DNA from 3 places in the Streptomyces sp. NPDC046759 genome. Region 2 is predicted to be linked to each of the others. Evidence: riboswitches for the same ligand, from Rfam matches in the RefSeq annotation. Region 2 holds a riboswitch; each other region holds the start of a gene.

Region 1 (7,179 bases), on a different contig from region 2:
AGCAGACGGGGCTCGTGCATGCCCCGATGACCGAGCATGTGCTGCTGTTTGCCGCAGGCGTCCGAGACCGGCGATGTTGTTGCCCTCGTCGAGGGTGAGCCGGATCCCTGCTGGGCGGCTACTGAGGGGACGCTCGGCGGGGCTGCCGGGCAGTCAGGGCGACCGGGCCTGCGTGACGAGGTGTTAGGTTCGCGGCGGTGCGGCAGGAGTCCCGCACCCGCCGACCGCGCCAGCAGCAGGAGCGACCTCGTGACCAGCCGTGTGCTTCTCGTCTCCCCCGCCATGAGCGCGTCGTCCCGGCAGGCCCGATTCGACGACGGCGGCCCGATCGAGGACGGCGGCGCGGCGAGGGCCCGGTCGGCGGCCGGGTCGTTGCCCGCCGCGGCCCGCGTCCTCTCCTCGCCCGGGGTGCGCTGCCGGGAGACGGCCGCCGCGCTGGGCCTCGACGACGTGCCGGTGCCGGAGTTGGCGGGTCTCGACGTGGGCCGCTGGCGCGGACGCACCCTGGAGGAGGTGGGGACCGCCGAGCCGGAGGCAGTGGGACGGTGGCTCGGGGACCCCGGTTCCGCACCGCATGGAGGCGAGTCCGTGCAGGACCTGTGCGGGCGGGTGGCGCGCTGGCTGAGCGACGCGCAGACCCTGCCGGGCCGTACGCTCGCCGTGGTCGAGCCGGAGGTGGTGCGGGCGGCGGTCGTCCACGCGCTGGGCCTGCCCGCCTCGGTCTTCTGGCGCCTCGACGTGCCGCCGCTGACCGTGACGGAACTCAGTGGCCGGGCCGGGCGCTGGAACCTGCGTCTGGGGCGTCCGCTCGCCGTGCCGGAGTCCTACTAGAGACTGCCGACCGGTGGACCGGGCTGCCGGGTTCCGTGCGCTTCGGTGTCCGGAGAACGCCGGAGAGCCCTCGGACGGTTCCGAAGGCCCTCTGGGTCCCGGAGGAGTCAGCGCGCGGCCGGAACCGTCCGCGCGGCCGCTGCCTTCGCCGGTCCGGGGTTCAGCAGCCGTTCCGCCAGCTCGCCGAAGAGCAGGCCGAAGCCTGTCCAGAGGCTCAGCTGAATGGCCAGGGTGGAGAGCCGGAACCGCCACAGCAGGGTGGCCGGGAAGTTCTTCGGCACTTCGTTGACGACCGGCAGGAACTGGTAGGCCAGGCCGATGACGACGACGAACGCGACGATCGCGACCACGGCCGCCCACCAGGTGCCCGTTCTGGGCGCCAGACTCTTGCCCAGGATGGTGGCGGCGACCGCCAGCAGCACACTGAGCAGCATCATCAGGAAGTACAGTGTGGTCCGTTTGCCGATGGTGTCGGCGCTGCCCACCGACGGCGGGTTGGCCGGGTACTTCAGGAACGGCACGACGTACACGGCGAGCAAGGCGCAGCCCGACAGCAGCAGCGCCGTGGCGCGCGGGCTGAAACGGCCCACGCGGCCCAGCGCGAAACAGAAGGCGAGCGCGGCGATTCCGCCGAAGGCGGCCCCGTAGACCAGCACGCCGGTCGCGAGGCCGGCGGTGGACTGCAGGGACCGCGAGACGACCTCCATCTCGTGCTCGTGGGAGTGGGCTTCCTCGAAGCTGATCGCCTTGCCGACGCTCGGCTCACCGAGCACATACGCCACGATCAGGGCGAGCACGCCGGCGGCCAGGCCGGCGAGCATGCCCCGCACGAGAAGGTTCCGTACGGTTGCGGAGTTCATGCCTGTGCGGTGCCCTCGCGTCAGTGGCAGGGGAAGCCGAGCAGGTGGCGGGCGTCGTGCACCCACTCGTGGACGTCCGCGCCGTTGAACACGGAGGTGGCGCCCTGTTCGGCGCCGACGAAGTACAGCAGGATCAGCATGAGGATGCCGAAGAAGACGGCCCACGGAGCAATCGCCTTCAGCGGCAGCTTGGCGGGGACGGCGGGGGTAGTGGCTGTCGGCTGGGCGACGGTCTGCGCCATGGCAGGACCTCCTCTGGGAGTTCGCGTCCCATCTCGGTGGTGCACAGGACGACGGCCACGGGTCTGACTCACGAGTCCCCTCCGAGGGTCCCGCATACAGTGGCGCGACCGTGCCGGATTCCCACCGGCTTCCGTCTCGCCGTCGTCGATATCGGACAGACCGTACCGCGTGACGCGCACACGGCCAAGACCGCCTCCCGTGACGTGATCTTCCTCTCCCCCTGACGGTCCGTGCGGCGCCGGGCAAGTCCCAGGTGGCTCCGGCTCGTTCTCACCGGTGACGCGCAACCCGACGGCCTGCAAGCCGAGTTCCGGACCGGCCCGGTGGTCCGCGGCGGCCCGGCCGGCTCCGTCACCGGGCATCCGCACGGCGCCCCGGCGGTGTGAAGGCGTACAGATCGAGGATGTCCGGCAGGGGAGCCACACCGGGTCCGCCGGCGCGCACCCAGGTGACGATGTCCTCGGTCGCGTCCGGATCGTTGACCAGCCCGAGCCATACCGGCCGCGCACCGGCGGCACGCCCCGCGGAGGACGGCTGTACGACGACGACGTTGGCCTGATCGCAGGCGTCGAGGCACTCGGAGACGCGCACCGGCAATTCCGCCTGAAGACGCGCGGTCTGCGCCACGTGATCCACCCCGGTCACCTTGGGACTGCCGCAGCAGCAGTCCCGGCACACGACGACCCGGCACGGCACCGCCCCGCTGTCCGTCTCAGTGTCGTACGACGCCTGATCCACCGGATTCTCGGGCATTCCGCCCACTCCCCTCCCGGGGAGATCCGCCCCGGAGTCCGTCGAGGAGGCGACCGCGTGAGTCTCCTGGCTCCCGGGTCGTCGCGGGCCCCCTGCCCACCCCCGTCGCGGTGGTGGCCTGCCGGAACTCGCTCACCGGTCACAGTGGCGGGACCGCGCCGGATTCGCACCGGCTTCCTCGGACCGCCGTCGCCCTGTATCGCCGGTCATCATCCCATCACCGGGCAGAAGCCCCGCACGGCGCCGCCCCGGCTACCGCTGCCCGGTGCCGGCATGCTGGGCGCCGGTCCGGGCGGGACGTATGCGGGGTATCAGCGCCGGGACTTCGGCGCGGTAGGCGTCGTACGCGGGGCCGAACTGCCGGGCCATCAGGCCGTCCTCGATCCGGACCCGCCGCAGCAGCCAGGGGACGGTGACCGCCGGGAAAGCCGTCCAGACCCCGAAGCCGCAGGCCAGCATGGAGCCGGTGACCAGGCCGAGCAGACCGGTGTAGATGGGGTGACGGACCAGCCGGTAAGGACCACTCGTGCGCAGCTCGTGGTGTTCCTGGACGGTCGGGACGCTGGCCCACATGGTGCCCAGGACCCAGCGGGCCCACAACAGCAGGGCGGTCGAGGCGACGGCGAGGGCGGCTCCCGCGAGCGCCGGCGCGGGCTGCCAGTACTGCAGGTGACGCCAGAAGCCCCGGGAGTGTCCGACCAGCGCGAAGAACGCAGAGACGCCCGCGATCAGCAGCAGCCGGCGCGGCAGGGTGCGGCGCAGTCCGTGCGCCCAGGCGCGCGGACCGGCCGGGCTCCTCACGCCGAAGTAGACGGCGCCCACGACCCACGCCGCGACGAAGACCAGGATGCAGATGCTGGTGGTCAGGACCAGTGCCGAGTGCAGATTCCCCATGCCTCAAGACTGCTCCGCGCACCCGGCGGACCACCACCACCCATGGGTCGATGGAGAGCTCTCCGCCGCCCTCCATCCACGGATGGAGAACCCACCGGCCGTGTGGGGCGCTCCCGCGCACACCCACGCGACCGGCAGTGTCAAGAGCCGCGCGGACCATGGCAGTTCGGCAAGGCAGGTATGGGGGGCACGAAGGCCGGTCACGACGGCGGGGCCTGCGCCTGGGGCTGGACACCCGGGTGGAACTTCGGGACGCGGAGGGTGATCTTCGTGCCCGCTCCGACGCCCGTCTCGATGACGAGGCCGTGGTCGTCGCCGTAGACCTGGCGCAGCCGGCGGTCGACGTTGCTCAGGCCGATGCCGGTGGCCGGACCGGCGGTGCCGCGCAGGATCGCGCGCAGGCGTTCCGGTTCCATGCCGATGCCGTTGTCCTCGATGACGACCCGGGCCTCGGTGCCCTCGTCCTCGGCGATGATCGTGACGGTACTGCGCTCCACGGACTCCTCCAGGCCGTGTTTGAGGGCGTTCTCCACGAGCGGCTGCAGGCAGAGGAAGGGCAGCGCCACGGGGAGCACTTCGGGAGCGATCCGCAGGGTGACGCGGAGGCGGCGGCCGAAGCGGGCGCGGGCGAGTTCGAGGTACTGCTCGATGGAGCGCAGCTCCTCGGCAAGGGTGGTGAAGTCACCCTCGCGGCGGAAGGAGTAGCGGGTGAAGTCGGCGAATTCCAGCAGGAGTTCACGGGCGCGCCCGGGGTCGGTGCGGACGAAGGAGGCGATGCTCGCGAGGGAGTTGTAGATGAAGTGCGGGGAGATCTGGGCGCGCAGGGCCCGGACCTCGGCCTCGTGGGCGCCGGCGCGGGCCCGGTCGAGGTCGGCCAGGGCGAGCTCCACGGACAGCCGACGGGCCGCTTCCTCGGTGGCCCGCAGGAGAGCGGTGGACTCGGCGGCGGCGAACACGGCCAGGGCGCCGGGGGCGGCGCCGTCGGCGGCGAGCGGAACCAGGGCGCACCAGCGGACCGGGCAGCCGGCGTCGTCGCAGGACGGCGTGAAGGTCCGGGTGCGAAGCGGGTCGGCGAGGCACGCGATCAGTTCCGCGCGGTGATGGTCGGCGGCGCCGTCCCAGGCGAGCACGGAGGCGTCGTCGGTGACGGCGAGGGCCGGCGTGCCCAGCAGGGGGCGCAGCCTGCGGGCCGCCTTGCGGGCGGTGTCCGGGGAGAGCCCGGCGCGCAGGGGTGCCGCGGCGTACGCGGCGGTGCGCAGGGCACTGGCCAGGGCGTGCGCCCCGTCGCCGTCCACCGAGTGCTCCCGCTGCCGAGCCGCCGCACCGTGCCCCAAAGCGGCCCCCAGCACGAACAACGCCAACCCGGCCAGAGCCAGGGCCACCACACCGAGGACGGTCACGGGCGCCCCCACCCCGGCCAGCCACGACGCGCCGCGACAGGTGGCGTGGGTTCGGGGAGGTGCAGACGGGCCATCGTGGCGGCGGTGGCCGGTGGGACGCGGTCCCGGGTGGCCAGGGAGGTCAGGATCATCGCGGCGAAGCCCACGGGGACGGACCACACCGCGGGCCAGGCCAGCAGGGTGTGCATCCAGCCCGAGCGGGCGCCGCCGGCGATGGTGGCCGTCACCGCGGCGAGCGCCGAGCCGCCGCCGAGGAGGAGTCCGGCGATGGCACCGGGCGGAGTCAGTCCGCGCCACCAGATGCCGAGGACGAGCAGCGGACAGAAGGAGGATGCCGAGACGGCGAAGGCCAGGCCGACCGCGTCGGCCACCGGCAGATCGCTGACCACGGCAGCTGCGGCGGCCGGCACCGCGATCGCGGGCAGCGTGGCGAGCCGGAAGTGGCGGACGCCGAGGGTGGGCAGGACGTCCTGGGCGAGGACGCCCGCGACGGACATGGTGAGGCCGGAGGCCGTGGAGAGGAACGCCGCGCACGCGCCGCCGGCGACGAGCGCGCCGAGCAGGTCCCCGACGACCCCGCCGATCAGCCGCCCCGGCAGGACGAGGACCGCGGCGTCCGTGTCGCCGGTGAGCAGCAGGTCGGGCGCGTACAGCCGGCCGAGCGTGCCGTACAGGGGTATGAGGAGGTAGAACGCGCCGAGCAGGCCGAGCACGCTCACGGTGGTGCGGCGGGCGGCGCGGCCGTCGGGGCTGGTGTAGAAACGGACGACGACGTGCGGCAGGCCCATGGTGCCGAGGAAGGTGGCGAGGATCAGTCCGTAGGTGGAGTACAGGCCGTGCTGTTCGCGGTCCGCGGACAGCGGCCTGGCCCAACTGGAGGGCGCGGTGCGCTCGGGCGTCCGGTCCGGCAGGGGGACGCGGGCGCCGGCCGGGAAGCGCAGGGTGGTGTCCGTGCCGATCCGGTGGCGGCCCTGGCCGAGCCGCAGTGGGGCCGCGTGCACCGGTCGGCCGTCGACGGCGCCGGTGGCGGTCACACGGACCGGCTCGTGCACGGTGAGGGTGAGCGGCCGGTCGACGCGCACCTCGGTGGCGCGGTGGAAGACGGGCCGGTCGTCCCAGACGGGGGCCGGGGCGTGGCCGGCGCGCCAGGCGAGCAGCAGGAACACCGCGGGCACCAGCAGGGCGGTGAGTTTCACCCAGTACTGGAAGGCCTGGACGAAGGTGATGCTGCGCATCCCGCCGGCGGCGACGGCAGCGGTCACCACGGCGGCCACGAGGAGGCCGCCGAGCCACCCGGGTGCGCCGGTGAGCAGCCGCAGGGTGAGGCCGGCGCCGCGCAGCTGGGGCAGCAGATACAGCCAGCCGATGCCGACGACCAGCACGGCGGCGACCCGGCGCACCGCCCGGGACTGCAGCCTGGCCTCGGCGAAGTCGGGCAGGGTGTAGGCGCCGGAGCGGCGCAGCGGGGCGGCGACGAAGGCCAGCAGCACCAGGAATCCGGCGGTATAGCCGATGGGGAACCACAGCATGTCGACGCCCTGGGCGAGGACCAGTCCGGCGACGCCGAGGAAGGACGCGGCGGACAGGTACTCGCCGCTGACCGCGCAGGCGTTGAGGCGGGGGGCGACGGTGCGCGAGGCGACGTAGAAGTCGGAGGTCGTGCGGGAGATGCGCAGGCCGAGCGCGCCGACGAGGACGGTTGCGAGGATCACGGCCGTCACACCCGCGATGCCGTACGTCCGGTTCACCGGCCGGTCCCGGCGGGAAGTCGGCGCATGGTCAGGGGCGTTCCGCGGGGGCGCCGGCGGCGGCCGTGCCGGTCTCGTTGCGCTCGGCGCGGCGGACGTACCAGGCGCCGACGGCCGGCAGGGCGACGTACGGGGCCACGCCCAGGACGAACCACACGGTGAGGGGCACGCGGGGCGCAGCGCCGGTGTGCGGCAGGGCCCGCAGGAGTACGGGGAGGAGGCCGAGCGGGAGGGCGAGGAACGTCGTGGCGGTGAGCGCGGCCCGCAGCTGACGGCGCATCAACCGGCGTACCTGGACGTCCGGCCGGGGCTGCGGCGAGGCGGCGGGGCCCGGCGCGGCCGTACCGCTCGCGGGGCGCGGCCGTCCGGTGACCACCTCTCTGCGAGGGACGGAATCCGCACCCATGACGCACTCCCGACGCCGCGGTGATCACCTTGTGTTGCGGCGAG
Region 2 (7,179 bases):
CGGACCGCTGTACCGGCTGCCGTTCCCGGCCAACCGCGAATTCAACCGGGCCCTGGCCGATTTGCATCTGCTGGTCGACGAGATCGTCACCGAGCGGAGGGCATCTGGTCAAAAGCCGGACGATTTGCTGACGGCATTGCTGGAGGCGAAGGACGACAATGGCGACCCCATCGGGGAACAGGAGATCCACGACCAGGTCGTCGCGATACTCACCCCCGGAAGCGAAACAGTGGCCTCCACGATCATGTGGCTCCTCCAGGTCCTCGCGAAACACCCGGAACACGCCGAGAAGGTACGGACCGAGGTCGAATCCGTGACCGGTGGCCGACCGGTCGGATTCCAGCACGTCCGCTCACTGCGGCACACCAACAATGTCGTCGTCGAGGCCATGCGGCTCAGGCCGGCCGTATGGATTCTGACGCGCCGCGCGGTGACCGACACGGCACTCGGTGGCTATCGCATTCCCGCCGGGGCGGACATCGTCTACAGCCCGTACGCGATCCAGCGAGACGCCCGCTCCTACGACCGCCACCTCGACTTCGACCCCGACCGCTGGCTGCCCGAGCGCGCCAAGGACGTGCCGAAGTACGCCATGAGCCCGTTCAGCGTCGGCAACCGCAAGTGCCCCAGCGACCACTTCTCGATGACCCAGCTGAGCCTGATCACGGCGGCGATCTCGGCGAAGTACCGCTTCGAGCAGGCCGCGGGATCCGACGACACCACCCGCGTGGGCATCACGCTCCGTCCGCACGGCCTGAGGCTGCGGCCGATGCCCTGGTAGGACACCTGGTACCGGCGCGCGCTCAGGCGGCCTCCGGGCCCCGGAACGCGCGCCGGTAGGCGTGGGGCGTGGTGCCGAGCGCCCGGACGAACTGGTGCCGCAGCGCCGCCGCCGTACCGAACCCGGTGCGCCAGGCGATCGCGTCCATGGTCTCGTCGGTCCCCTCCAGCAACTCCTGTGCCCGTAGCACCCGTTGGCGCAGGACCCAGCGATAGGGGGTCGTCCCCGTCTCCTGCTGGAAACGGCGCGCGAAGGTGCGCGGCGCCATGTGGGCACGAGCGGCGAGCTGCTCGACGGTGACCTCCCGGTCGAGGTGCTCCTCCATCCACACCAGCACCTCGCCGACGGTGTCGCACGGGCCCTTGGGCAACGGCCGCTCGATGTACTGCGCCTGCCCGCCGTCCCGGTGCGGCGGCACGACCATCCGGCGGGCGATCTTGTTGGCGACCTCGGGTCCCTGTTCCTTGCGCACGAGGTGCAGACAGGCATCGATCCCGGCGGCGGTGCCGGCGGACGTGATCACCGGGTCCTCGTCGACGTAGAGCACGTCCGGCTCGACGGTCAGTCCCGGGTACTGCCGGGCCAGCTCCCCGGCATGGTGCCAGTGCACGGCGCAGCGCCGGCCGTCCAGCAGCCCGGCGGCGGCGAGCACGAAGACGCCCGAGCAGACGCTGAGCACCCGGGCGCCGCGGTCCACACCACGGCGCAGGGCATCGAGCAGCTCGGGCGGGAACTCCCGGCAGTCGTAGGCGGACCCGGCGGGCACGGCGATCAGATCGGCCGCCTCCAGGCGCTCCAGGCCGTGCTCGACCTGCAGGGTGAACCCCGCCGTGGAGCGCAGCACCGGGCCCTCGGCCGAGACGACCGCGAAGTCGTACACCGGCAGGCCCTCGTCGCTGCGGTCGGTGCCGAACACCTCGCAGACGACGGCCATCTCGAAGGGGTTCACGCCGTCCAGGAGCACGGCGGCCACGTTCTGGAGCATGCCCCCAGTGTGCCCCCACGGTGGCAGGAATTTGAAGACGTGCGGCAGTCCTGCCACTCACGGTAAGCAGCATCCGGCGCGACAGTGGTGACATGACTACGGCACAGACAGAAGGACTGCTCGGAATGATCGCCGTGATCGGGATCCTGGGCCTCCTGGTCCTCCCGGCGGTGATCGGCATCGTGCACGACCGGATCATCGACCGCCAGATCAGGAGGGCCCAGGAGGCCCGGCGCGAAGGGAGGGATCAGAAGTCCTCGTCCAGGTCGACGGTGCCCTCCACCGCCACCTGGTACGCCGACGGGCGGCGCTCGAAGAAGTTCGTCAGCTCCTGAACCCCCTGCAGCTCCATGAAGGAGAACGGATTCTCCGAGCCGTAGACGGGGGCGAAGCCCAGACGCGCAAGGCGCTGGTCGGCGACGCACTCCAGGTACTGCCGCATCGACTCCGTGTTCATCCCTGGCAGGCCGTCGCCGCACAGGTCGCGCGCGAACTGCAGCTCGGCCTCGACGGCCTCCCGCAACATGTCGGTGACCTGCTGACCGAGCTCGTCGTCGAACAGCTCCGGCTCCTCCTTGCGGACCGTGTCGACCACGTCGAAGGCGAAGGACATGTGCATCGTCTCGTCGCGGAACACCCAGTTGGTGCCGGTGGCGAGACCGTGCAGCAGGCCCCGGCTGCGGAACCAGTAGACGTACGCGAAGGCGCCGTAGAAGAACAGGCCCTCGATGCACGCGGCGAAGCAGATCAGGTTCAGCAGGAAGCGGCGGCGGTCGGCCTTCGTCTCCAGGCGGTCGAGCCGGTCCACCGAGTCCATCCACCTGAAGCAGAACTGCGCCTTCTCGCGGATGGAGGGGATGTTCTCGACGGCCGCGAAGGCCGCCGCCCGGTCGTCCGGGTCGGGCAGGTAGGTGTCCAGCAGCGTCAGATAGAACTGGACGTGCACGGCCTCCTCGAAGAGCTGACGGCTCAGGTACAGCCGCGCCTCGGGGGAGTTGATGTGCTTGTACAGCGTCAGCACCAGGTTGTTCGCGACGATCGAGTCACCCGTCGCGAAGAAGGCGACCAGACGACCGATGAGGTGCTGCTCCTCGGGCGTCAGCTTCGCGAGGTCGGCGACGTCGGAATGGAGGTCGACCTCCTCGACGGTCCAGGTGTTCTTGATCGCGTCCCGGTAGCGCTCGTAGAAGTCCGGGTAGCGCATCGGGCGGAGGGTGAGTTCGAAGCCCGGGTCGAGCAGGTTCTGGTCTCGGGTGGTCATCACTGGCAGGCCTCGCAGGACTCGGGGTTTTCCAGGGAGCAGGCGACCGCGTCGGGGTCGGCCACCTGCTGTACGGGGAGGGTGGCGGGCGCCTGCGCCCGGGCGGCGCGGGCGATGCGGGTCGCCGGGCGGGAGCGCAGGTAGTACGTCGTCTTCAGGCCCGACTTCCAGGCGTACGCGTACATCGAGGAGAGCTTGCCGATGGTCGGTGTCTCCAGGAACAGGTTGAGGGACTGCGCCTGGTCCAGGAACGGGGTGCGGGCCGCCGCCATGTCGATCAGGCCGCGCTGCGGGATCTCCCACGCCGTGCGGTAGAGCCGGCGTACGTCCTCGGGGATCCAGGCGAAGTCCTGCACCGAGCCGTTCGCGTCACGCAGCGCCTCCCGGGTGCGGGCGTCCCAGACACCCAGGTTCTTCAGGTCCTGGACCAGGTAGGAGTTGACCTGAAGGAACTCACCGGACAGCGTCTCGCGCTTGAACAGGTTCGACACCTGTGGCTCGATGCACTCGTACACGCCCGCGATGGAGGCGATGGTGGCCGTCGGGGCGATGGCGAGGAGCAGCGAGTTGCGCATGCCGACGGACGCGATGCGCGCGCGCAACGCCTCCCACCGCTCGGGCCAGGTCAGCTCGGCGCCGTAGTGGTCGGGGTGCAGCACGCCCCGGGCCGTACGGGTCTTCTCCCAGGCCGGCAGCGGACCGTTGCGCTCGGCGAGGTCGGCGGAGGCCTCGTACGCGGCGAGCATGATCCGCTCGGCGATCCGCGTGGACAGGGCCCTGGCCTCCGGCGAGTCGAAGGGCAGGCGCAGCTTGAAGAAGACGTCCTGCAGACCCATCGCGCCGAGGCCCACCGGGCGCCACTTCGCGTTCGACCGGCCCGCCTGCTCGGTCGGGTAGAAGTTGATGTCGACCACGCGGTCGAGGAAGGTGACGGCCGTGCGGACGGTCTCGTCCAGCCGCTGCCAGTCGATGTCACCGGTCACGGTGTCGACGAAGGCACCCAGGTTGACGGACCCCAGGTTGCAGACCGCCGTCTCCCCGTCGTCGGTGACCTCCAGGATCTCCGTGCAGAGGTTGGAGGAGTGGACCACGTGCCCCGGCAGGGCCGTCTGGTTGGCGGTGCGGTTCGCCGCGTCCTTGAAGGTCATCCAGCCGTTGCCGGTCTGCGCGAGGGTCCGCATCATCCGGCCGTACAGCTCACGCGCGGACATGGTCTTCTTCGCCAGACCCGCAGCCTCGGCCTTGCGGTAGGCGGCGTCGAACTCCTCGCCCCACAGGTCCACCAGCTCCGGCACGTCCGCCGGGGAGAACAGCGACCACTGCTCGTCGGCGTTGACCCGGCGCATGAACTCGTCCGGGACCCAGTGCGCGAGGTTCAGGTTGTGCGTACGGCGGGCGTCCTCGCCGGTGTTGTCCCGCAGCTCGAGGAACTCCTCGATGTCGGAGTGCCAGGTCTCCAGGTACACGGCCGCGGCGCCCTTGCGCCGGCCGCCCTGGTTCACGGCGGCGACCGAGGCGTCCAGGGTCTTCAGGAACGGCACGATGCCGTTGGAGTGCCCGTTGGTGCCGCGGATCAGCGAACCGCGGCTGCGGATCCGGGAGTACGACAGACCGATGCCGCCGGCGTGCTTGGAGAGCCGGGCCACCTGGTGGTAGCGCTCGTAGATGGAGTCCAGCTCGTCCAGCGGGGAGTCGAGGAGGTAGCAGGACGACATCTGCGGGTGCCGCGTGCCGGAGTTGAAGAGGGTGGGGGAGGACGGGAGGTAGTCCAGGCGGCTCATGAGGCCGTAGAGCGCGGCGACTTCGTCCACGGAGCGGGTGGTGTCGTCCTCGGCGAGGCCGCTCGCGACCCGCAGCATGAAGTGCTGGGGGGTCTCGATGACCTTGCGGGTGATCGGGTGCCGCAGCAGGTACCGGCTGTGCAGGGTGCGCAGGCCGAAGTAGCCGAAACGGTCGTCGGCCCGGCGGTCGGTCAGCGCGTCCAGCCGCTCGGCGTGCAGCGTCACGAAGGCGGCGGTCCGGTCGGCGATCAGCCCCTCGCGGTGTCCCACGGCCACGGACTCGGTGAACGACGTCACGCCCTGCGAGGCGGCCTCGGCGCGGATGGAGACGGTCAGCAGCCGGGCGGCCAGCCGGGAGTAGGCGGGGTCCTCGGAGATGAGCCCGGCGGCGGCCTCCGTGGCCAGCTCCCGCAGTTCCGACTCGTCCGCACGAGCCGACCGGCCGCGCAGCGCGGCGGCGGCGACCCGGCCGGGGTCGGCGTCGGGGAGGTCGGCGGTCAGCTCGGTCAGGGTCCGCAGCAGCGCGGCACCGGGACCGTCGGTCTCCAGGGCGCCGGCTGAAGCCGGATCTGCTGGCGCGATGGTCACGTGGGGCTCTCCCTCGCTCGGCACGGGGGCCTTGCGGAGGGCAGGGGGCAGTCACGAGCGCACACGGCGTCGCGTCCACCGGCCCATCCCACGAGGCCCGGACGTCTCAGGGCACCCGGACCGGACGGCCGGGTGCGCTGCCGGCAGGTCCTCGGACTGACTCCTGGGCGCAGACGCGCACAAGTACACCGTTGCGGGACAGTTCCGGATTCGCACCGGATTCCCCTGCGGCGACAGCGAGCATGAGCATACATCTAGTGCCGGGCTGTCGCGTCACCCCCAGATGTTGTGTCGTGGCGGTCTCGGAGCGTCAACTCGTAGGTGAGCAGAGTGACGTCGAGCCGCTGGGGCAGCGGATTCCAGTCCCGCTCGGGTGTGCGCACGAAGCCCAGGCGTTCGTAGATGCGGTGGGCGGTGTGCATGGTGCGCTGGGTGGACAGGACGACGGCGGTGCAGCCCTCGGTGGACCGGGCGCGGTCGACGCAGGCGCGGACCAGGGTCTCGCCGGCGCCCTGCCCGCGGGCGGCCGCCGCCACGGCCAGCATGCGGATCTCGGCCTCTCCGGGGCGGGCGATGTCGGCCATGGGGCCGCCGTTCGGCACGAAGGCGACGCCGCCCAGCAGGATGTCGTCGCGGGTGGCCACGAGGAGCTCGGCTGCGCCCGCTCGTTCTGCCACGTTCCGCAACTCACCGAGGTACTCGTCGCTTTCGCCGAAGTCCAGGAGGCCGTCCTGGAGATAGGCCTGGGCCGTGATCTCGCCGAGGGCCTCGTAGTCGTGGGGAGCCGCCTGCCGGATGACGATGTCCATGGGGCCGAGTGTGCCGGACGGGTACGACGGCGGGCCGCCGGTTTCACCTGGGCCGGGGCCGGGTTGCGGGACGGGCCTGGAGTGCTTCCATGGAAGTGGGTGTGGGTGTCCGGCGGTCCTCCGTCCCGAGCAGGAACGGGCAGAGACGCGGGAGGAGACGCTCCATGCCGAAGATCGTCCGCCACCCACCGGGCAAGGACCGGCCGCGCAACGCACCCATGGCGACGCTCCCACTGAGGGGGCTGGGGCGCCGGATCAGACGCGTGTACCTGCGCCACTGGCACTGCCTGACGGTCCGTTGGGAGGCACGCCAGGACACCACACGATCCAAGAAGTGGCGCAGATGGGTCTCCTACACCAACGCCACCAGGGTCGTCTGGGCCGTCGCCGCGCTCGCCGTCCTCGCCTGGGCCGCCGAGGCCGTGTACATCTCCGTCGCGGGCGGGTCGAACTGGTTCGAGCACTGGCGGAAGAGCCCGGGGTTCGATGGAATCGTCCGCGTCGTCGGTCCCGTCCTGACCGCCTCGCTCGCCGCCGCGCTCTTCCTGTTCTGGTGGTACAGCTGGACCAAGCGCCGCTACCTGAAGAAGGCGCGCCGCGTCCCGCGGGAGCTGGTGGTCACCGCCGGACCGGACACCGCCGAGATCGTCGGCCGGGAGGAGGTCGCCCAGGTCATCACCCAGCGGCTGCGCGAGCGCGACACCCGCCGCCCCTACCTGCTCGTCGGCGGGGTGGGCGTGGGCAAGACCGCCGTCCTGGTGCGGCTCACCGAGATGCTCGCCGAGCAGGGTGCCGTCCCCGTGCCGATCCGGCTGCGGGACGCCACGGGCCCCGACCTGGACTTCGAGCGCATGGCCCAGAAGCGCTTCGCCGAGGCGGCGCCTCGCGGGGTACTGGCCCGCACCAAGACCGACCGTGTCTGGCAGCAGTTGCTCGCCGACGACAAGGTGGTCGTCCTCGCCGACGGCTTGGAG
Region 3 (7,179 bases), on a different contig from region 2:
TGCTGTGCACGGTGAGGCGGGGTTCGGTGGGCAGGGGCCGGCCGGAGGGCGCCTTCAGCGCGGCGTCGCTGGCGAGCCGGCCGGCGGCGACGGATGCCACGGCCATGCCGGCGGCTACGGCCGTGGTGAGGGCGGTCGCTTTGACGATGCGCACGGGTCCAGTGTCGTGGGGGTCGCCGCCACCGGCCAGCGGAGCTGCGGGGCCGGACGGGGATCGTCGGGGTGCGGGTGGGTTCGGCACCGCCGGACCTGTGCTTCGTGGCTGGGCGCCGCTGCGGCGGACCCGAGGAACCGGCAGGTCACGGTGAGCCAGGCGGTCGAGAAAGCGCCGGAGCGAGGGGCTGGGCAGCACGGTGTCACCTCCGTTGGCCGTACCCCTTCAAACGTTCCCCGACCTCGGCCACTTGTGCCTCCGTCAGCAGGGACGGGGTCAGACCCGGCACCGAGGACGCCGTGAGCCACAGGCGGCACATCCACTCCAGCTGGGCGGTGCGGTCGTAGGCCTGCTCGAGGGTGGTGCCGTGAGTGATCGTGCCGTGGTTCTGCAGGAGGCAGCCGGAGCGGCCGGTCAGGGCGCCGAGCATGTTCTCGGCCAGCTCGTCGGTGCCGTAGGTGGCGTAGGGGGCGACGCGGACGGGGCCACCGAGGGCGGCGGCCATGTAGTGGACCAGCGGCAGCTCGGTCACGAGCGTGGAGACCGCCGTCGCGTGCACGGCGTGGGTGTGGACGACCGCGCGGGCGTCGGTGGTGCGGTAGACGGCGAGGTGCATGGGCAGCTCGCTGGTCGGCACCAGCGTGCCGAGCACCTGGCGTCCGTCGAGGCCGACGCCGGTGATGTCGTCCGGGGTGAGCCGGTCGTACGGGACACCCGACGGGGTGACCAGCACGACGTCGCCGACGCGCGCCGAGACGTTCCCCGAGGTGCCGACCACCAGCCCGTCGGCTACGGTCCGCCGCGCCGTCGCCACCAGTTCCGCCCAGATCCGCTGCTGTTCCGCGTCCCACCGCTGTTCAGCCATGCAGCGATCCTGCCAGCCGGGTCCGCGGGAGCGGGACGGCCGGCTGTTTCCGGCCAAAAGCGCATGCCCCCGAATGGGCGGAAGTCATGCCGAATCGCCGCGAATGGGCACTGGTCCGTCGATCGACGGGCCTTCAATGATCCCCCTTGCCACCGGGCGATCCCTCGTCCACCGACCCGGGGAGACACATGGCCCGTGAACGCACCCTCCCGAGGCGCCGCGCCGGTGTCGTCCTCGTCGCGGCGACGGCGGCGCTCACCCTGGCCGCCGCCGCGCCCGCGGCGGCCGGACCCGCGGCACCCACGGCACCCGTGGCGGCCCGGACCGCGGCGCCGCCCTCCGGCCTGCCCCGGGGGCACGACGTCTCCTCCCACCAGATGCAGGTGAACTGGCAGGCCGTGCGGGCCGGGGGCGCGCGGTTCGTGTACGTCAAGGCGACCGAGTCCACCGGCTACCGCAACCCCTACTTCTCGCAGCAGTACGGCGGCGCCCACAAGGCGGGCCTGTACCGGGGCGCCTACCACTTCGCCCGCCCCGACAAGTCGTCCGGAGCCCGGCAGGCCGCGTACTTCGTGCGGCACGGCGGCGGCTGGCGGGCGGACGGCGGGACGCTGCCGCCCGCGCTCGACATCGAGAACAACCCGTACAACAAGAAGCACAAGTGCTACGGGCTGAGCCGGACGCGGATGGTCCGCTGGATCCGGTCCTTCAGCAACGAGGTCAAGCGGGAGACCGGCCGTCGCCCGGTGATCTACACGACGATCCAGTGGTGGAAGCTCTGCACGGGCAACAGCCACGCCTTCTCCCGGAGCCACGCCCTGTGGATCGCCCGGCCCGGCGCACGGCCGGGACCACTGCCGGGCGGGTGGCGCTACTGGACGTTCTGGCAGTTCGGCACCAAGGGCCGGCTGCCGGGTGACGAGGATCTCTTCAACGGGTCCACGAGCCGGCTACGGATCTTCGCACGGGGCCGATAGCCAAGCGCCGCTTGGGTCGACCGAGCCGGGCGGAACCCGACCCCCCCTCCGCGGACACCCGTAGGCCCGCCCCAGTTCATCTTCCGTTCACCCAGGTTGCCTACGTTCATCCAGCCAATGACCTCGAACGATTGCCTGGGTAAATGGAAAGCTTCTCGCTGATCCTCGCGATAGTGGTGGTAACCGCTCTCGCGTTCGATTTCACGAACGGTTTCCACGACACCGCCAACGCGATGGCCACCACCATCTCCACAGGCGCCATGAAGCCCAAGATCGCGGTGGCCATGTCGGCCACCCTCAATCTGGTGGGCGCCTTCCTCTCCGTGGAGGTCGCCAACACGATCTCCAAGGGTCTCGTCGACGAGAACGGCATCCGTCCCGAGGTCATCTTCGCCGCCCTGGTCGGTGCGATCCTCTGGAACCTGATGACCTGGCTGGTGGGCCTGCCCTCCAGCTCCTCGCACGCCCTGATGGGCGGTCTGATCGGCGCCGCCGTCGCCTCCGCCGGCTTCGGCGCCGTCCACGGTGACGTGCTGGTCACCAAGGTGATCCTCCCCGCGGTCGCCGCGCCGCTCGTCGCGGGCCTCGCCTCGTTGCTGGCCACCCGGTTCTCCTACGGCATCGGCGGCAAGGCCGAGGGAGTGGCCACCCGCAAGGGCTACCGCGCCGGCCAGATCGCCTCCGCCGGCCTGGTCTCCCTCGCCCACGGCACCAACGACGCCCAGAAGACCATGGGTGTCATCACCCTCGCGCTGATCGCGGGCGGCTCCCTCGCCCCGGGCTCGAACCCTCCCACCTGGGTCATCCTCTCCGCCGGCCTGGCCATCGCGCTCGGCACCTACATCGGCGGCTGGCGCATCATCCGCACCATGGGCAAGGGCCTCACGGACCTGGAGCCGCGCCAGGGCTTCGCCGCCCAGACCAGCGCCGCGACCGCCATCCTGGCCTCGTCCCACCTGGGCTTCTCCCTCTCCACCACGCACGTCGTCTCCGGCTCGGTGATGGGCGCGGGCCTGGGCCGCAAGGGCGGGGTGGTCCGCTGGTCCACCGCGAGCCGCATGGCCGTCGCCTGGGTGCTCACGCTCCCGGCCGCCGCGCTGGTCGGCGCCGGCGCCGAGTCCGTCACGGAACTCGGTGACTGGGGCACCGCGGTGGTCGCCGTCTTCCTCGTCGCCGCGAGCGCCACGATCTGGAAGATCTCCCGCCGTGAGGTCGTCGACCACACCAACGTCAACGCCGTCGACGAGGCCGGGGAGCCGGCCGGCGTCGTGACCGCCGCCATCGCCGCGGTGACCCCGCCCCCGGCGGGGACCCTCACCGCGGACCTGACGGCCACCATCCCCGCCCCGGCCGCCACCGAGCCCGCCGCCCCGGCCGCCCCGCCGGCCGCCACCGTCTGACCCCGGCCGCCCGCGGCTTACTAAGGAAGCACCCCCATGAAGATCGACTGGTCGGCCCTCGGCTCCGTCTTCGGCGTCAGCCTCGTGTTCACGGTGGGCCTGGTGGCCCTGTTCACCCTCGGCGTCAACGGTCTGGCCCGGCGCGAGAAGGCGGCGGCCCAGGGCGAGTCCGCGGCCCTCGCCGTCACCGGCGCCTACGTCTGCTTCGCCGCCTGCGCGGCTGCGGTGGCGTACGGCCTCTACCTCATCGTCTCCAAGTCCTGACCGGGCGCCACGAACCAGGCATCACAAAGGCTCCCCTCCGTTTCTGACGGAGGGGAGCCTTCGCCGTGCGCACACGTCACGGGCGCCCCGTGGTGTGGGGATCGGCACACTCTCCCCGCGCAGGTCAACGGCAAGTTGACGGCCCTTCCGGGCGCGTGGTGGACTGCCCAGGCCATGTACGGCGGCAGAGAGGAAGCCGGTGCGAATCCGGCGCGGTCCCGCCACTGTCACCGGGGAAGAACCCCGTGAGCCAGGAACTCTCACCGCCGGATTTCGTCGAACCAGGGCGCGGACACCCTGAGTGAGGACACGGATCGCCATGCTCGGCTGCCGAAGGACAAGGACCCGCACCAGGCCCGCTCCTGCACCCGCGGCCGGCTGAGCCGATGGGTGCCGATCGCAGCTACGCGTACGGCGCCGCCGCCGGCCTTCTCGGCGACCTGCTCCTCGGCGATCCGCGCCGAGGGCATCCGGTCGCCGCGTTCGGGCGCGCTGCCGCTGCCGTGGACCGCGCGTTGTGGCACGACCACCGCGGCTGGGGCGCTCTGCACACCGCCGTGTGCGCCGGAGGCGCCGTCGCACTCGGCACGCTGGCCGTACGCGCCGCACGCCCCTGCCCCGCCGCCTCCGTCGCGCTGACCGCCGCCGCCACCTGGACCGTGGTCGGCGGTACCTCGCTCGCCCGCGAGGCCCGCACCGTCGGGCGTGCGCTGGAGTCCGGGGACGTCGAGGCGGCGCGGGAGCGGCTGCCGCACCTGTGCGGCCGGGACCCGCAGGCGCTGGACGCCGACGGGATCGCCCGGGCCGTGGTCGAGTCGGTCGCCGAGAACACCTCCGACGCCGTCGTGGGCGCGCTGGTGTGGGGGGCCGTGGCCGGGGTGCCGGGTCTGCTCGGCTTCCGGGCGGTCAACACCCTGGACGCGATGGTCGGTCACAGGTCCCCGCGCTACCGGCGCTACGGCTGGGCCTCCGCCCGGCTCGACGACCTGGCCGGCTGGCCGGGCGCCCGCCTCACCGCCGTACTCGCCGCCGCGGCCGGCCCCGACCCCCGCGCTGCCCTGCGCGCCTGGAAGGCCGACGCCCGCAGGCACCCGAGCCCCAACGCCGGGCCCGTGGAGGCGTCGTTCGCGGGCGCCCTCGGTGTCCGCCTGGGCGGAACACTCTCCTACGGCGGCCGCGTCGAGCACCGGCCCGTACTCAACGGGGACACCGGCCGGGCGGTCCGGGTCACCGACATCGACCGGGCCGTACGGCTCTCCCGCCGCGTCGGCCTGCTCGCGCTCGGCGTCACGCTCGCCGCGCGCCGACTCGTGAAGGGACGTGGCAAGTGAGCGGGGGTCTCCTCGTCGCCGGCACCACCTCCGACGCCGGCAAGAGCGTCGTGACGGCCGGGATCTGCCGGTGGCTCGTGCGTCAGGGTGTGAAGGTCGCGCCGTTCAAGGCGCAGAACATGTCGCTCAACTCGTTCGTGACCCGTGAGGGCGCGGAGATCGGGCGGGCGCAGGCCATGCAGGCCCAGGCGTGCCGGATCGAGCCGACCGCGCTGATGAACCCGGTGCTGCTGAAGCCGGGCGGCGAGCAGAGCAGCCAGGTGGTGCTGCTGGGCCGGCCGGTGGGGGAACTCAGCGCGCGCGGGTACCACGGCGGGCGTCAACAGCGGCTGCTCGGCACGGTGCTGGACTGTCTGGCCGAGCTGCGGGGCACGTATGACGCGGTGATCTGTGAGGGCGCGGGCAGCCCGGCCGAGATCAATCTGCGCCGGACCGACATCGTGAACATGGGGATCGCGCGGAACGCGCGGCTGCCCGTGCTGGTGGTCGGGGACATCGACCGCGGAGGCGTCTTCGCCTCCTTCTTCGGCACGGTGGCCCTGCTCTCGCCGGAGGACCAGGAACTGGTCGCCGGATTCCTGGTGAACAAGTTCCGGGGCGATGTCTCCCTGCTGGAGCCGGGCCTGGAGATGCTGCACGGCCTCACCGGGCGGCGCACCTACGGCGTGCTGCCGTTCCGGCACGGGCTCGGCATCGACGAGGAGGACGGCCTGCGCGTCTCGCTGCGCGGCGCGGTCCGCGAGTCCACCGTCGCGCCCCCGGCCGGCGAGGACGTCCTGCGGGTCGCCGTGTGCGCGATCCCGCTGATGTCCAACTTCACGGACGTGGACGCGCTGGCCGCCGAACCGGGGGTCGTGGTGCGGTTCGTGGACCGTCCGGAGGAGCTGGCCGACGCCGACCTGGTCGTCGTTCCCGGCACCCGCGGGACCGTACGGGCGCTGGAGTGGCTGCGCGAGCGCGGGCTGGCGGACGCGCTCGTGCGCAGGGCCTCGGAGGAGCGGCCGATCCTCGGGATCTGCGGCGGCTTCCAGATCCTCGGTGAGCACATCGAGGACGAGGTCGAGTCGCGGGCGGGCGCGGTCGACGCGCTCGGCGTGCTGCCCGTGCGGGTGCGGTTCGCCCGGGAGAAGACCCTGACCCGGCCGGCCGGCGAGGCCCTCGGCGAACACGTCGAGGGCTACGAGATCCACCACGGCGTCGCCGAAGTCACCGGCGGCCAAACCTTCCTGGACGGCTGCCGGGTCGGCCAGAGCTGGGGCACCCACTGGCACGGCTCGCTGGAGTCGGACGGCTTCCGGCGGGCCTTCCTGCGGGAGGTGGCCGCCGCCGCGGGCCGCCGCTTCGTGCCGGCTCCGGACACCTCCTTCGCCGCGCTGCGCGAGGAGCAGCTCGACCGGCTCGGCGACCTGATCGAACAGCACGCGGACACGGACGCGCTGTGGCGGCTCATCGAGTCGGGCGCGCCGCAAGGACTGCCTTTCATCCCACCGGGAGCGCCTGCATGAGCACAGTGTTGTTGTTGTCGACCGCCGACACGGATCTGCTGGCGGCCCGGGCTTCCGGCGCCGGCTACCGCATCGGCAACCCGACCCGGGTGGACGTCGCCGAGGAGCTGCCGGACCTCGTCCGGGGCGCCGACCTCGCCGTGGTACGTCTGCTGGGCGGCAAGCGCGCCTGGGAGGAGGGGCTGGCCGCGCTGAAGGCGGCCGGGATCCCGACCGTACTGCTGGGCGGCGAGGCCGTGCCGGACGCGGAGCTGATGGCCGAGTCGTCGGTGCCGGCCGGTGTGGTGGCGGAGGCCCTCAAGTACCTGGTCGAAGGCGGTCCGGCGAACCTGCTGGAGCTGTCCCGGTTCCTGTCGGACACCGTGCTGCTGACCGGCGAGGGGTTCGAGGAGCCGCGGACGATGCCGGAGTACGGCGTCCACGGCGCGTACGAGGTCAGAGGCGGCCGTCCGACCGTGGGCGTGCTCTTCTACCGCGCGCACGAGCTGAGCGGCAACACCGCCTTCGTCGACACCCTGTGCGAGGCGGTCGAGGCCGGGGGCGCCAACGCCCTGCCCGTCTACTGCGGTTCGCTGCGCGGCGCGGACGCCGGGCTGTACGAACTGCTCGGCAGGGCCGACGCGCTGGTGGCCACCGTGCTCGCGGCCGGCGGTACGCACGCCTCGCAGGCCTCGGCGGGCGGC

The links. A riboswitch is a leader RNA that binds a small molecule or an ion and turns the genes downstream of it on or off. The one in region 2 is predicted to bind cobalamin.
Region 1: another riboswitch for cobalamin. It lies ahead of ABZ919_RS00950 (CbtB-domain containing protein); the one in region 2 lies ahead of ABZ919_RS30300 (ribonucleoside-diphosphate reductase subunit alpha).
Region 3: another riboswitch for cobalamin. It lies ahead of ABZ919_RS17560 (cobalamin biosynthesis protein); the one in region 2 lies ahead of ABZ919_RS30300 (ribonucleoside-diphosphate reductase subunit alpha).

The regions. Positions count from the first base shown of each region.
Region 1 covers NZ_JBEYYJ010000001.1:207,861-215,039, forward strand. The annotation lists partial or broken gene ABZ919_RS00935 (GMC family oxidoreductase) at 1-108, opposite strand, end outside; gene ABZ919_RS00940 (histidine phosphatase family protein) at 250-831, shown strand; gene ABZ919_RS00945 (CbtA family protein) at 939-1,691, opposite strand; gene ABZ919_RS00950 (CbtB-domain containing protein) at 1,712-1,933, opposite strand; cobalamin riboswitch at 1,970-2,112, opposite strand; gene ABZ919_RS00955 ((2Fe-2S) ferredoxin domain-containing protein) at 2,286-2,687, opposite strand; cobalamin riboswitch at 2,747-2,867, opposite strand; gene ABZ919_RS00960 (isoprenylcysteine carboxylmethyltransferase family protein) at 2,940-3,581, opposite strand; gene ABZ919_RS00965 (histidine kinase) at 3,782-4,981, opposite strand; gene ABZ919_RS00970 (cation acetate symporter) at 4,978-6,729, opposite strand; gene ABZ919_RS00975 (hypothetical protein) at 6,761-7,135, opposite strand.
Region 2 covers NZ_JBEYYJ010000026.1:99,635-106,813, forward strand. The annotation lists gene ABZ919_RS30280 (cytochrome P450) at 1-781, shown strand, start outside; gene ABZ919_RS30285 (helix-turn-helix domain-containing protein) at 804-1,766, opposite strand; gene ABZ919_RS30290 (hypothetical protein) at 1,859-2,101, shown strand; gene ABZ919_RS30295 (ribonucleotide-diphosphate reductase subunit beta) at 2,014-3,027, opposite strand; gene ABZ919_RS30300 (ribonucleoside-diphosphate reductase subunit alpha) at 3,027-5,396, opposite strand; cobalamin riboswitch at 5,521-5,653, opposite strand; gene ABZ919_RS30305 (GNAT family N-acetyltransferase) at 5,651-6,205, opposite strand; gene ABZ919_RS30310 (ATP-binding protein) at 6,370-7,179, shown strand, end outside.
Region 3 covers NZ_JBEYYJ010000011.1:171,764-178,942, reverse strand. The annotation lists gene ABZ919_RS17585 (alpha/beta fold hydrolase) at 1-106, opposite strand, end outside; gene ABZ919_RS17580 (class II aldolase/adducin family protein) at 357-1,019, opposite strand; gene ABZ919_RS17575 (lysozyme) at 1,208-1,996, shown strand; gene ABZ919_RS17570 (inorganic phosphate transporter) at 2,140-3,396, shown strand; gene ABZ919_RS17565 (hypothetical protein) at 3,433-3,660, shown strand; cobalamin riboswitch at 3,803-3,943, shown strand; gene ABZ919_RS17560 (cobalamin biosynthesis protein) at 4,047-4,991, shown strand; gene ABZ919_RS17555 (cobyric acid synthase) at 4,988-6,496, shown strand; gene cobN (cobaltochelatase subunit CobN) at 6,493-7,179, shown strand, end outside.